Regions from separate parts of the Massilia sp. P2_C2 genome, predicted to be linked through region 2. Evidence: predicted binding sites of a transcription regulator. Region 2 holds the regulator's gene; each other region holds the start of a gene.
The links. The regulator LexA, encoded in region 2, represses DNA repair genes until DNA is damaged. The targets are predictions, from matches to a motif close to ACTGTATNNNNATACAGT.
Positions count from the first base shown of each region.

Region 1: AC1DYX_RS09065 (putative DNA modification/repair radical SAM protein) is a predicted target of LexA. The motif match lies at 1,492-1,509, and genes of this name have one in related genera.
Region 3: dinB (DNA polymerase IV) is a predicted target of LexA. The motif match lies at 1,725-1,742, and genes of this name have one in related genera.

Region 1 covers NZ_JBFUDR010000053.1:9,938-13,199, forward strand. Annotated here, with positions in the region: gene AC1DYX_RS09060 (UdgX family uracil-DNA binding protein) at 1-252, opposite strand, end outside; gene AC1DYX_RS09065 (putative DNA modification/repair radical SAM protein) at 249-1,478, opposite strand; gene AC1DYX_RS09070 (alpha/beta fold hydrolase) at 1,638-2,456, shown strand; gene AC1DYX_RS09075 (tetratricopeptide repeat protein) at 2,593-3,262, opposite strand, start outside.
Region 2 covers NZ_JBFUDR010000038.1:14,665-17,926, reverse strand. Annotated here, with positions in the region: gene AC1DYX_RS07040 (tetratricopeptide repeat protein) at 7-813, shown strand; gene AC1DYX_RS07035 (class I SAM-dependent rRNA methyltransferase) at 1,046-1,681, shown strand; gene lexA (transcriptional repressor LexA) at 1,738-2,394, opposite strand; gene rpsF (30S ribosomal protein S6) at 2,673-3,056, shown strand; gene priB (primosomal replication protein N) at 3,095-3,262, shown strand, end outside.
Region 3 covers NZ_JBFUDR010000235.1:634-3,895, forward strand. Annotated here, with positions in the region: gene AC1DYX_RS22485 (recombination-associated protein RdgC) at 1-520, opposite strand, end outside; gene dinB (DNA polymerase IV) at 612-1,697, opposite strand; gene AC1DYX_RS22495 (S8 family peptidase) at 1,828-3,262, opposite strand, start outside.

The DNA of each region.
Region 1 (3,262 bases), on a different contig from region 2:
CGGTGATATGGAAGAATTATCGGATGCCTCGGTAGAAGGCGGCGCACCCGTGAACAGGTCGCTAGCGCCCAGCAGGTCGCCCATGTGCGGCGCGCCCCACGTCACCCGTTCCGGTGGAATGCCATGGATGAGCAACTCGCGCGCCGCCTCGCGCCATTCGGCGAACGTCTCGACCTGCAGCGGCTGCCCGGCGCGCACCAACTCGTCCGCCGGACGCGGATCGGTATGCGGGGCAGGCTGCGCGATCATCATGCCGCCTGCAATTCCGGCCACAAATTCATCTGCTGCGGGGCGTCGGCCAGGTTACGCCGCAGCAGGTGGGACGACGCGGCGTCCTGCGCCGGTTTGTAGTCCGCCGTGATCACGAAGGGTGCCAGTTTTTTCAGCCCGCAGCGCAGGCGCGACAAGTCTTCCCAGCGGATGCGCCGCAGCCGCCGCAGGTCGATCAGGCGCTTCGCCGTGCGCAGGCCGATGCCCGGCACGCGCGCGATCATGCCCTCGTCCGCGCGGTTCAGGTCGAGCGGGAAGTGCTCGCGGTTGGAGAGTGCCCAGGCGAGCTTCGGGTCGATGTCCAGCGCCAGGTTGCCGGCCTGGGGCATCAGTTCCTGCGCGGTAAAACCGTAGCCGCGCAGCAGGAAGTCGGCCTGGTACAGCCGGTGCTCGCGCAGCAGCGGCGGCGGCGCGGACGGCACGCTGGACGGGCTTTGCGGGATCGGGCTGAACGCGGCGTAGTACACGCGTTTCAGCCTGTAGCTGCCGTACAGCGTCTGCGCCGTATTCAGGATCGTCCGGTCGTCGCTGGCGTCGGCGCCGACGATCATCTGCGTGCTCTGCCCGGCCGGCGCGAACGTGGGCGCCTTCGGGTGATCGTCCTTTTCGTCCAGCTTCGTGCGGATCGCCCCCATCGCCAGCTTGATCGTGTGGACGCTCTTTTCCGGCGCGAGCTTCGTCACGCTGTCCTGCGTGGGCAGCTCGATGTTCACGGYCAGGCGGTCGGCATGGCGGCCCGCCAGCTCGATCAGGCGCGGATCGGCGTCCGGAATCGTCTTCAGGTGGATGTAGCCGCGAAACTGGTGCTCTTCGCGCAGGCGGCGCGCCACCTCGACCAGCTGTTCCATCGTGTAGTCGCTCGACTGGATGATGCCCGAGCTGAGGAACAGGCCGTCGATGTAGTTGCGCAGGTAAAAGTCACGGGTGAGCCGCACGACTTCGTCGACGGAAAAACGGGCGCGCGGCACGTTCGACGTGCGCCGGTTCACGCAGTACTGGCAGTCGTAGACGCAAAAATTCGTCAGCAGGATCTTGAGCAGCGACACGCAGCGCCCGTCCGGCGTATAGCTGTGGCAGATGCCCATGCCGTTCGTGGCGCCGAGGCCGTCCTTGTCGACGGAATCGCGCTTCGGCGCCCCGCTGCTGGCGCAGGAGGCATCGTACTTGGCCGCGTCGGCCAGGATCTCGAGCTTGTCTTTGAGTTCCATCGCGCGAAAAAATACTGTATGGATTTACAGTATAACGCGTATCGGCTCCGGCGTGCCGTGCGCGAACGCACTGTTGCGGCCATTCCTTGTAAAGCTGTCGGCCTTCATTTCACAATGGTAATATCAAGGCCCCCCTTCATCCCCGGCCCGGGAACCACCATGTCCGTTCAGTTTCGCAACAACGTCCACGTGACCGGCTCCGGGTCCACGACCATGGTATTCGTGCATGGTTTCGGCTGCGACCAGACCATGTGGCGCCATATCGTCCCGGCGTTCGCCGACCGCTACCGCATCGTGCTGTACGACCTGGTGGGCAGCGGCCAGTCGGACTGGTCGGCCTACGACCGCGCGAAGTATGGCAGCCTGCAAGGCCACGTGACGGACCTGCTGGAAGTACTGGATGCGTGCGCGGCCGGTCCGGCGGTCGTCGTCGGGCATTCGGTGGGCGCGTCGATCGCGCTGCTGGCAACGGTCGCGGCGCCGGAGCGCTTCGTCGCCCAGGTGCTCGTCGGGCCGTCGCCGTGCTATGTGAATGATGGCGACTACATCGGCGGCTTCAACCGCGAAGACATCGCCGGGCTGCTGGAGGCGATGGAACAGAATTTCACCGACTGGTCGCACAAGATGGCGCCCGCGATCATGGGCGCGCCCAACCAGCCGGAACTGGGACAGGAACTGACGCGCAGCTTCTGCCGCAACGATCCCTCCATTGCCAGGCATTTCGCGCGCGTGACCTTCCAGTCCGACATCCGCGCCGACGTGGCCCGTTCGACGGTCCCCGCGCTGATCCTGCAATGCAGCGACGACCTGATCGTGCCGCGCGCAGTGGGCACGTGGCTGCATCGCCACCTGGCCCATAGCGTGCTGCGCGTGATCGACAACGTGGGCCACTGCCCGCACCTGAGCGCGCCGAGGGCGAGTTCGGTCGCAATCGAGACTTTTCTCGCGCGGGCCTTACGCCCGCTAACACACTGCTAACGTCATGCGTGGGCACGTTTCATTGGATTGATGCCCCCGGCATCAATCCCCCCCGGCCCCAAATGCCCACCCTACGCCCACGTACGGTAGGGTGGGCGGCCCTCCGCCCACGCGGAACGCCAACACGCCACGTACGTCACGCGGCACCGATATATCCGTTCGCCTGCGCCAGCAGCGCGGGCCCCATGCGCGCCGCCACGCGGTGCAGGTAGCCGGCGGCGGGCAGGACGCCGGCGGCGCCCGCGCGGTGCAGCCATGCATAAGCTTCCACCAGGTCGGGCGGCACGCCCTGCCCCGCCGCATACATCACCCCGAGGTTGAACTGGGCGCGCGCATGGCCCTGGCGCGCGGCGCACAGGTACCAGAAATGCGCGGACTCGTAGTCGCGCTCCGCGCCGTGGCCGCTGTCGTGGCGCAGGCCCAGCGCGAACTGCGCGAGCGCGTGGCCCTGCTCGGCCGCCTTGCGGTACCACAGCGTGGCCTGGCGCGGATCCACGGTGCCCGTGTCGTCGCGGTCGAACAGCTGGCCCAGCGCGTACTGCGCGGGCGCGTAGTCCTGCTCGGCCGCCTTGCGGTACCAGTATGCGGCTTCGCGCTCGTCCTGCGTGACGCCGTTGCCGCTCTCGTAGCGCAGCGCGAGGTCGAACTGCGCGCGCAGATGGCCCTGTTCTGCGGCCTTGCGGTACCAGTCCAGCGCCAGTGACGCATCCTGCGGCACGCCGTGGCCGGCATCGATCAGCTGGCCGAGGTGGTACTGGGCGCCGGCGAAGCCCTGGTCGGCCGCCTGGCGGTACCAGTGCGCGGCC
Region 2 (3,262 bases):
CGCCCCATGAAGACTGTACTGTTTTGCGCCGCACTGCTGTGCGGTGGTGACGTACTGGCCGCCGAGCCCGGCGCCAAATTGCCTGCGAAAGGTGCCGCCGCGAAGCCGGCCGCCGCAGCCGTGTCCTCCGCCAACTCCGCCGCCGAGCTCGCCGAAGCGGACGCCTTGTTCGCCAAGAAAGCGTATCCGGAAGCCCTGCAGAAATACACGAAGCTGGCGAATGCCGGCAACGTGATGGCCCAGCAGCACCTGGGCGAGATGTATTTCTATGGCGAGGCTGGCGCCGTCGACATGGACAAAGCCGCGCAGTGGTTCCAGAAGGCGGCCGCGAAGGGTAATGCCGTCGCCATCGCGTCGCTCGACCTGATCAGGCAGCGCGAAGCGCGCCGCGCCGACCTCGATTACTGGATTGCGAAATACGACGGCTCCGACCTGCGCACGAACGAATACCGTTGCCCGGCGCCGCGTTTCCCGAGCATGTCCAAGGTCAACGAGGAAATCGACCTGTACAGCGGCAAGATGAAGGATTGGGAGGCTTGCCACAACCGCTGGGTGAAATACCTGAATTCGTCCTTGCCGCTAACCAAGCGTATCCCGGAAGACATTTCCAAGCTGCTTACGAAGGACGAGTCGGACAAGGCGACCGCGCACCTGAAGGAAGTGGGCGATCGCCTGGCGGAAGACACGAAGGTCGCGGGCAAGATGGTCATCGCCGATTTCGATGCGTGGCGCGCGGGCACCGAGGCCTACGTCAAGGAACACAACGAGATGGTCAAGAACGCGCCGCCGCGGGATCCGGACGACAGTAAGTGATGTGTTGGCCTCCTGTTGAGGCCAGTGTGGCGGACGGGCGAGCAGCTAGCGCGGGCACGTGGCGTTCATGGGCCGGCCGTCGTTGGGTCTCGCCAGACGCGGGGTTCAGGTAGCGCGCGATCGCAGCCGCATCGCGGGTGGCCGCCGCCAGGTAGCCCGGACGATTTTCGGAAGACACCTGGGACGACAAAGCCTTGCTGTATCATTCGGCTCCYGAAAACGAAGTCTGCATATGCTCATCATCACCATCAAACAGGGCAAGGAAAAAAGCCTGCTGTCCGGCGATCCCTGGATTTACCTCTCAGTCGTCGACAAGGTCGAGGGGCGGCCCCAGGAGCGCAGCAAGGCCGGGTCCACGGCGGTCGTGCAGTCGTCGTCGCGCCAGTTTTTGGCACGCGCCGCGTATAACGCCAGGTCGCAGATCGCGGCCCGCGTCTGGACCTTGCGCGAGGACGAGCCGGTCGACCATGCCATGATCAAGCGTCGCGTGCAGGCTGCGGTCGCGCGGCGGGCCGTTGCCGTGCGCGGCGCCGATCCACAAGCCCTGACCCTGGTGATCGATGGCGAAAAAGACGGCCTGCCGGGGCTCCTGGTGCACAGCTATGGCGGGACCGCCGGTTACCTGGTGTGCCAGTTCAATGCTGCCGGTGTCGACGCGTGGAAGGTGACCATCGTACAGGCGCTGCTGGCGGCGACGGGTTGCCCCAACGTATTCGAACGCAGCGACGAGCTGCTGCGCAAGGGCGAGGCGTTGCCCGTCATTTGGCGTGCCCTGGCCGGCGACGAGCCGCCACAGCGCCTGATGGTGCGCGATGGTAAGCGCCTGCTGCCCACCGATATCYGCACTGGTTTCGTCTATCCGCGCTGAGTGAATTGGTCCAGGATGCAGCACCGGCCACCGGGTGGCGACCGGTCACGGAAAACTCAATGCCAGGACCGCAGCAGCCCGACCGCCAGCCCTTCCAGCGCGAACTCGTCGGTGCTCGGATCGACGGTGATCACGGAGAAATCCGGGTTTTCCGGCAGCAGCTCGATCGTGGAACCGGTCTTGCGATAGCGCTTGACCGTCACTTCGTCGCCGATGCGGGCGACGATGATCTGGCCATTCTTCGCATTGTCGACTTTCTTGACTGCGAGGAAGTCGCCGTCGCAGATGCCGGCGTCGCGCATCGACCAGCCCCTGACCTTCAGCAGGAAGTCCGGCTTGCTCGAAAACATGGCCGGATCGACGGAATAGGTCGCTTCGACATGTTCCTGGGCCAGGATCGGCGAGCCTGCGGCAACGCGGCCGACGAGCGGCAGCGACATCAGGTTCGGCGGGATCTGCGGCACGAAGGCCGGCACGGCCGGGGCCCTGGATTCGGCGGCCTGGCCGACGAGGCGGATACCGCGCGAGGTGCCCGGGGAGATTTCGATCGCCCCTTTGCGGGCCAGGGCCTGCAGATGTTCCTCGGCCGCGTTGGCCGAGCGGAAGCCAAGCTCCTGGGCGATTTCGGCGCGGGTCGGCGGGAAGCCGGTATTGTCGATGGCTTCCTTGATCAGGTTGAGGATCTGTTCTTGCCGTGCGGTGAGCTTAAGCATGTTCGTCTTGGTTGGTACGGGATCAGACTGTATTTTTGTACAGTATTGCGCCGCGCGCAAGGGGATTTCGGAGTTTTTTTGCGCTGCGGTACGCGGCGCACGTCCGCAACCTTTCGCGCTGCGGCAAACCATGGGCCGAAAGGGGCTGGCGTGGCCGGATGCATACGACAAAGATGGCGCACTTGACGTTTTTGCGGTTATAATGTTGGGCTTTCCCTTCCCACACTCGTCTTGACGCCGAGGTGGGCATTTGTTTAAACGTCCTTAAGGAGTGTTTCATGCGTCATTATGAAATCGTGTTTATCGTCCACCCGGACCAGAGCGAGCAGGTCCCGGCGATGATCGAACGCTACAAGACCACGGTCACCTCGCGCGGCGGCAACATCCACCGCGTCGAAGATTGGGGCCGTCGTCAAATGGCTTACCAGATCCAGAAGCTGCCGAAGGCACACTACATCTGCCTGAACATCGAGTGCGACAACGAGACCCTGGTCGAGCTGGAAACCGCATTCAAATTCAATGATGCCGTGCTGCGTCACCTGACCGTGAAGATGAAGAAGGCAGAAACCGCACCGTCGCCGATGATGAAGTCGGTCCAGCGCGAAGACGCAGCCAAGAGCCACCGCGCCGAGCAGGCCGCCGCTCCGGCCGCTGCAGCCTAAATCTCGCGGGAGCACCGGGCCTTAGTTAATACTGCTAAGTGAACGAGCTGTCCCTGGTCGCAAGCATCACGGAACGCGACACCCTGCGCTACACCCCGGCCGGCATCCCCATCGTGGGCGGCATCCTGCAACACGGATCGACGCAGACGGAAGCGAGGGTCGACAGGCAGGTCGAATTCGAGATTTCCGCGGTTGCCGCGGGCGAG
Region 3 (3,262 bases), on a different contig from region 2:
TCATCACGGCGACCGGCGAACGCTGCACGCGCAGCGATTCCAGCGGCAGTTTATCGACGGCCTTCAGCAGCAGCTTGATGACATCGTCCGCCTTGCTCGGGCTGGCCGCGTCGACGATGAGCCAGCCGTTGACCGGGTCGATCCACGTCCACACATTGCTGCGGATCGAGAATGCGCGCGGCAGCAGTTCGTCGGCCACGCGTTCTTTCAATTCCTTCATCGCCTTCTTGCCCGGCGGGAAGCCCTGCTGCTCTTCCAGCTCGGCGGCCTTGGCTTTGGCGACCTGGTTGATGACCGAGTTCGGCAGCAGTTTCTTTTCTGTGCCCAGCATCATCAGCATCTGCTTGTTGACCACATGCACCAGCTTGCCGTTGCCGCGCGGCGAATCCCAGCCCTGGCGCAGCAATTCGTTGCTGCTGGCGGGCGTAAAAGCCTGCGATTGCAGCGCGTCTTCCATCTGTTCAGGGGTGAACGCCCAGTTGGTGGGCAGGCGGTAGATCTGCAGATTCTTGAACCACATAAAAGGTTGCTCTCAGTTATCTCGGGAATGCAAAGGAACGACATTCTACACGCTGACTAGCAGCAAGATTCACGTCAGTTCCCACGGATTTTCAATGTGTTGCATGTTCGGAACGTTCATCGAACAGGCTCAGCTGCTCGACGGTTTCCGTATCGCTCAGGCGCACGCCGACACCCAGCAGCCGCACGGGACGGCTCGCACGCAACCACCCTGTCTCCATCAGCCGGCGGTATGTTTCCACGTTCGGCGCATAGCCCACGCACTCGACGGTGGTGCGCTGGAAATCGGCGAACTTGATTTTTACAAACAGCTTGTTGATGAATTTTTCAGCATTGTTGCGCTTGATCCGGCCCAGCAGGTGCTCGTACAGGTCGGGCAGCAGCGCAAGGCAGCCGGCCAGGTCGGGCACATCCGGCGTGTACGTCTCTTCCGTGCTGATCGACTTGCGTTCGCGCACGGGATTCACGTCGCGGTAGTCGATGCCGCGGCACAGGTCGTACAGCCGCGCACCGAACGAACCGAAGTGTTGCTGCAGCTTGTCGATATTCCAGTCGCGCAGGTCGCCGCACGTCTGCGCGCCGAGGCTGTGCAATTTGGCGGCCGTCACCTTGCCTACACCGAACAATTTCTTGACCGGCAGTGCGGCGACGAAGGCGTCGACTTCGCCCGGCCGCACGAGAAACAGCCCGTCCGGCTTGTTCCAGTCGCTGGCGATCTTGGCCACGAACTTGTTCGGCGCCACGCCGGCCGACGCCGTGATGCCGACGGTCTCGAAAATGCGGCGGCGGATCTCCTGCGCGATCAATGTCGCGCTGCCCTTGCAGTGCGGCGAGTTCGTCACGTCCAGGTAGGCCTCGTCCAGCGACAGCGGTTCCACGAGGTCCGTGTAATCGCGGTAGATGTCCATGATCTGGCGCGACGCGACCCGGTACTTTTCCATGTTCGGTGGAATCAGGATCAGGTCGGGGCACAGTTTGACGGCCTGCGCCGTGGCCATCGCCGAGTGGATGCCGTAGCGGCGCGCCTCGTAGTTGCAGGTGGCGATCACGCCGCGCTGGTCGGCCCGTCCGCCGACGGCCAGCGGCCGGCCACGCAGGGACGGGTCGTCGCGCATCTCGACGGATGCATAGAAACAATCGCAATCGCAGTGGATGATCTTGCGGACGTGGGCGTTCACGGTGGCGGTCGCCCGCGCCGAGCGACTACTGTAATTGCATACAGTATCGTCGGTTTGTGAATTTAGTGCAAGTGGGAACGCCGCCGCTGGGAACGCCGCCGCAGGACGCGGCGGCGGGAGGAGACTCAGCTTACTTCGTCACGCTGGAATAGCTGCACGACTTGACGTAGCCGCGTGCCGGATCGCCGAACACGGTGTTCGTGCACGCGACCGGGCCCGTGAGGGTCTTGATCACATAGCTCGTGGCGGTGCCGTAGCGCACGTCACGGGTGCCGCTGAACGAGCAGGTGCCGCCTTCGGAGGCGCAGGTCGTCCAGGTCACGGTCGTGGTCGGCGTGGGCGTCGTTGTGGTCGTGGATGCCAGCGCCGCGTTCACGGCTGCCGCGGCATTGACGATGCCGGCGCCGCAGCCCGAGCAGGCGGCCGGGAAGGCGCGCGCCGTCGACTTCAGCCTGGCGGCGACGTCGTCCGGCGTCAGGTTCGGGTTGGCCGACAACATCAGCGCCACGACACCCGCCACGTGCGGCGTCGCCATCGACGTCCCCATGTACCAGGCGTAGTTATCGGCCGCGGGCGTCGTCGTGCCCGAGTTCAGGGTCGACAGGATGCCGGCGCCGTTGTCGCCGCCCGGTGCCGCGATGGTGACGTTGGTGCCGTAGTTCGAGTACGACGCCTTGCCGCCCGAACGGTTCGTCGCGGCAACGGTGATCACGCCCGCGCAGTTGGCCGGGCTGGCATTGATCGCGTTGGTGTTCGAGTTGCCGGCCGCGACGACGACCACGGCGCCGCGCGAACGGGCGCTGTTGATCGCGTTCTGCGTCGTCGTGTCGCAGGCGCCGCTGCCGCCCAGCGACAGGTTCAGCACGCGCGCCTTGTTGGCATTGGCCGGCACGCCGGTCACGGTACCGCCCGACGCCCAGACGATGGCGTCGGCGATGTCCGACGTGTAGCCGCCGCAGCGGCCCAGCACGCGCGCCGGGACGACCTTCGCGTTGTAGGCGATGCCCGCGATGCCGAGACCGTTGTTGGCCTTCGCCGCGATCGTGCCGGACACGTGGGTGCCGTGCCAGCTCGAGCGCTCGTCCGCGGACGGGATGCCCGCGCCGCAGCTGCCGGCCGGCGTCCAGTCGCCCGGGTCGCTGGCATCGGTGTCGCGGCCGCCGCCATCGTTGGCGACCATGGTCGTGGAAATGAAGTCATAGCCCTGCAGGATCTGGCCGGACAGGTCGGCGTGCGGACGGTAGCCCGTGTCGATCACGGCCACGTTGACGCCGGCACCGGTCGACTTGTCCCAGGCGGCGGGCGCGTTGATGCCGCCGGTGGCTTCGTACAGGTCCCACTGCTGGGTATAGCTCGGGTCGGTCGGGGTGGCCAGCGGGACCATGATGCGGTCCGGCTCGGCGTACTCGACGTTGGCATCGCGCGCCTTGACCTCGGCGGCCAGCTGGCGCGCCTCGTCGACCGTCATCGTGCGGTTGAGCTGGAGAACGTGGGCACCGTTCGCGGTCGCGCGCAGGGCGCGCAGGGTGGCGCCGTACTGCTGGCCGGCGCGGTCGATCAGGGCC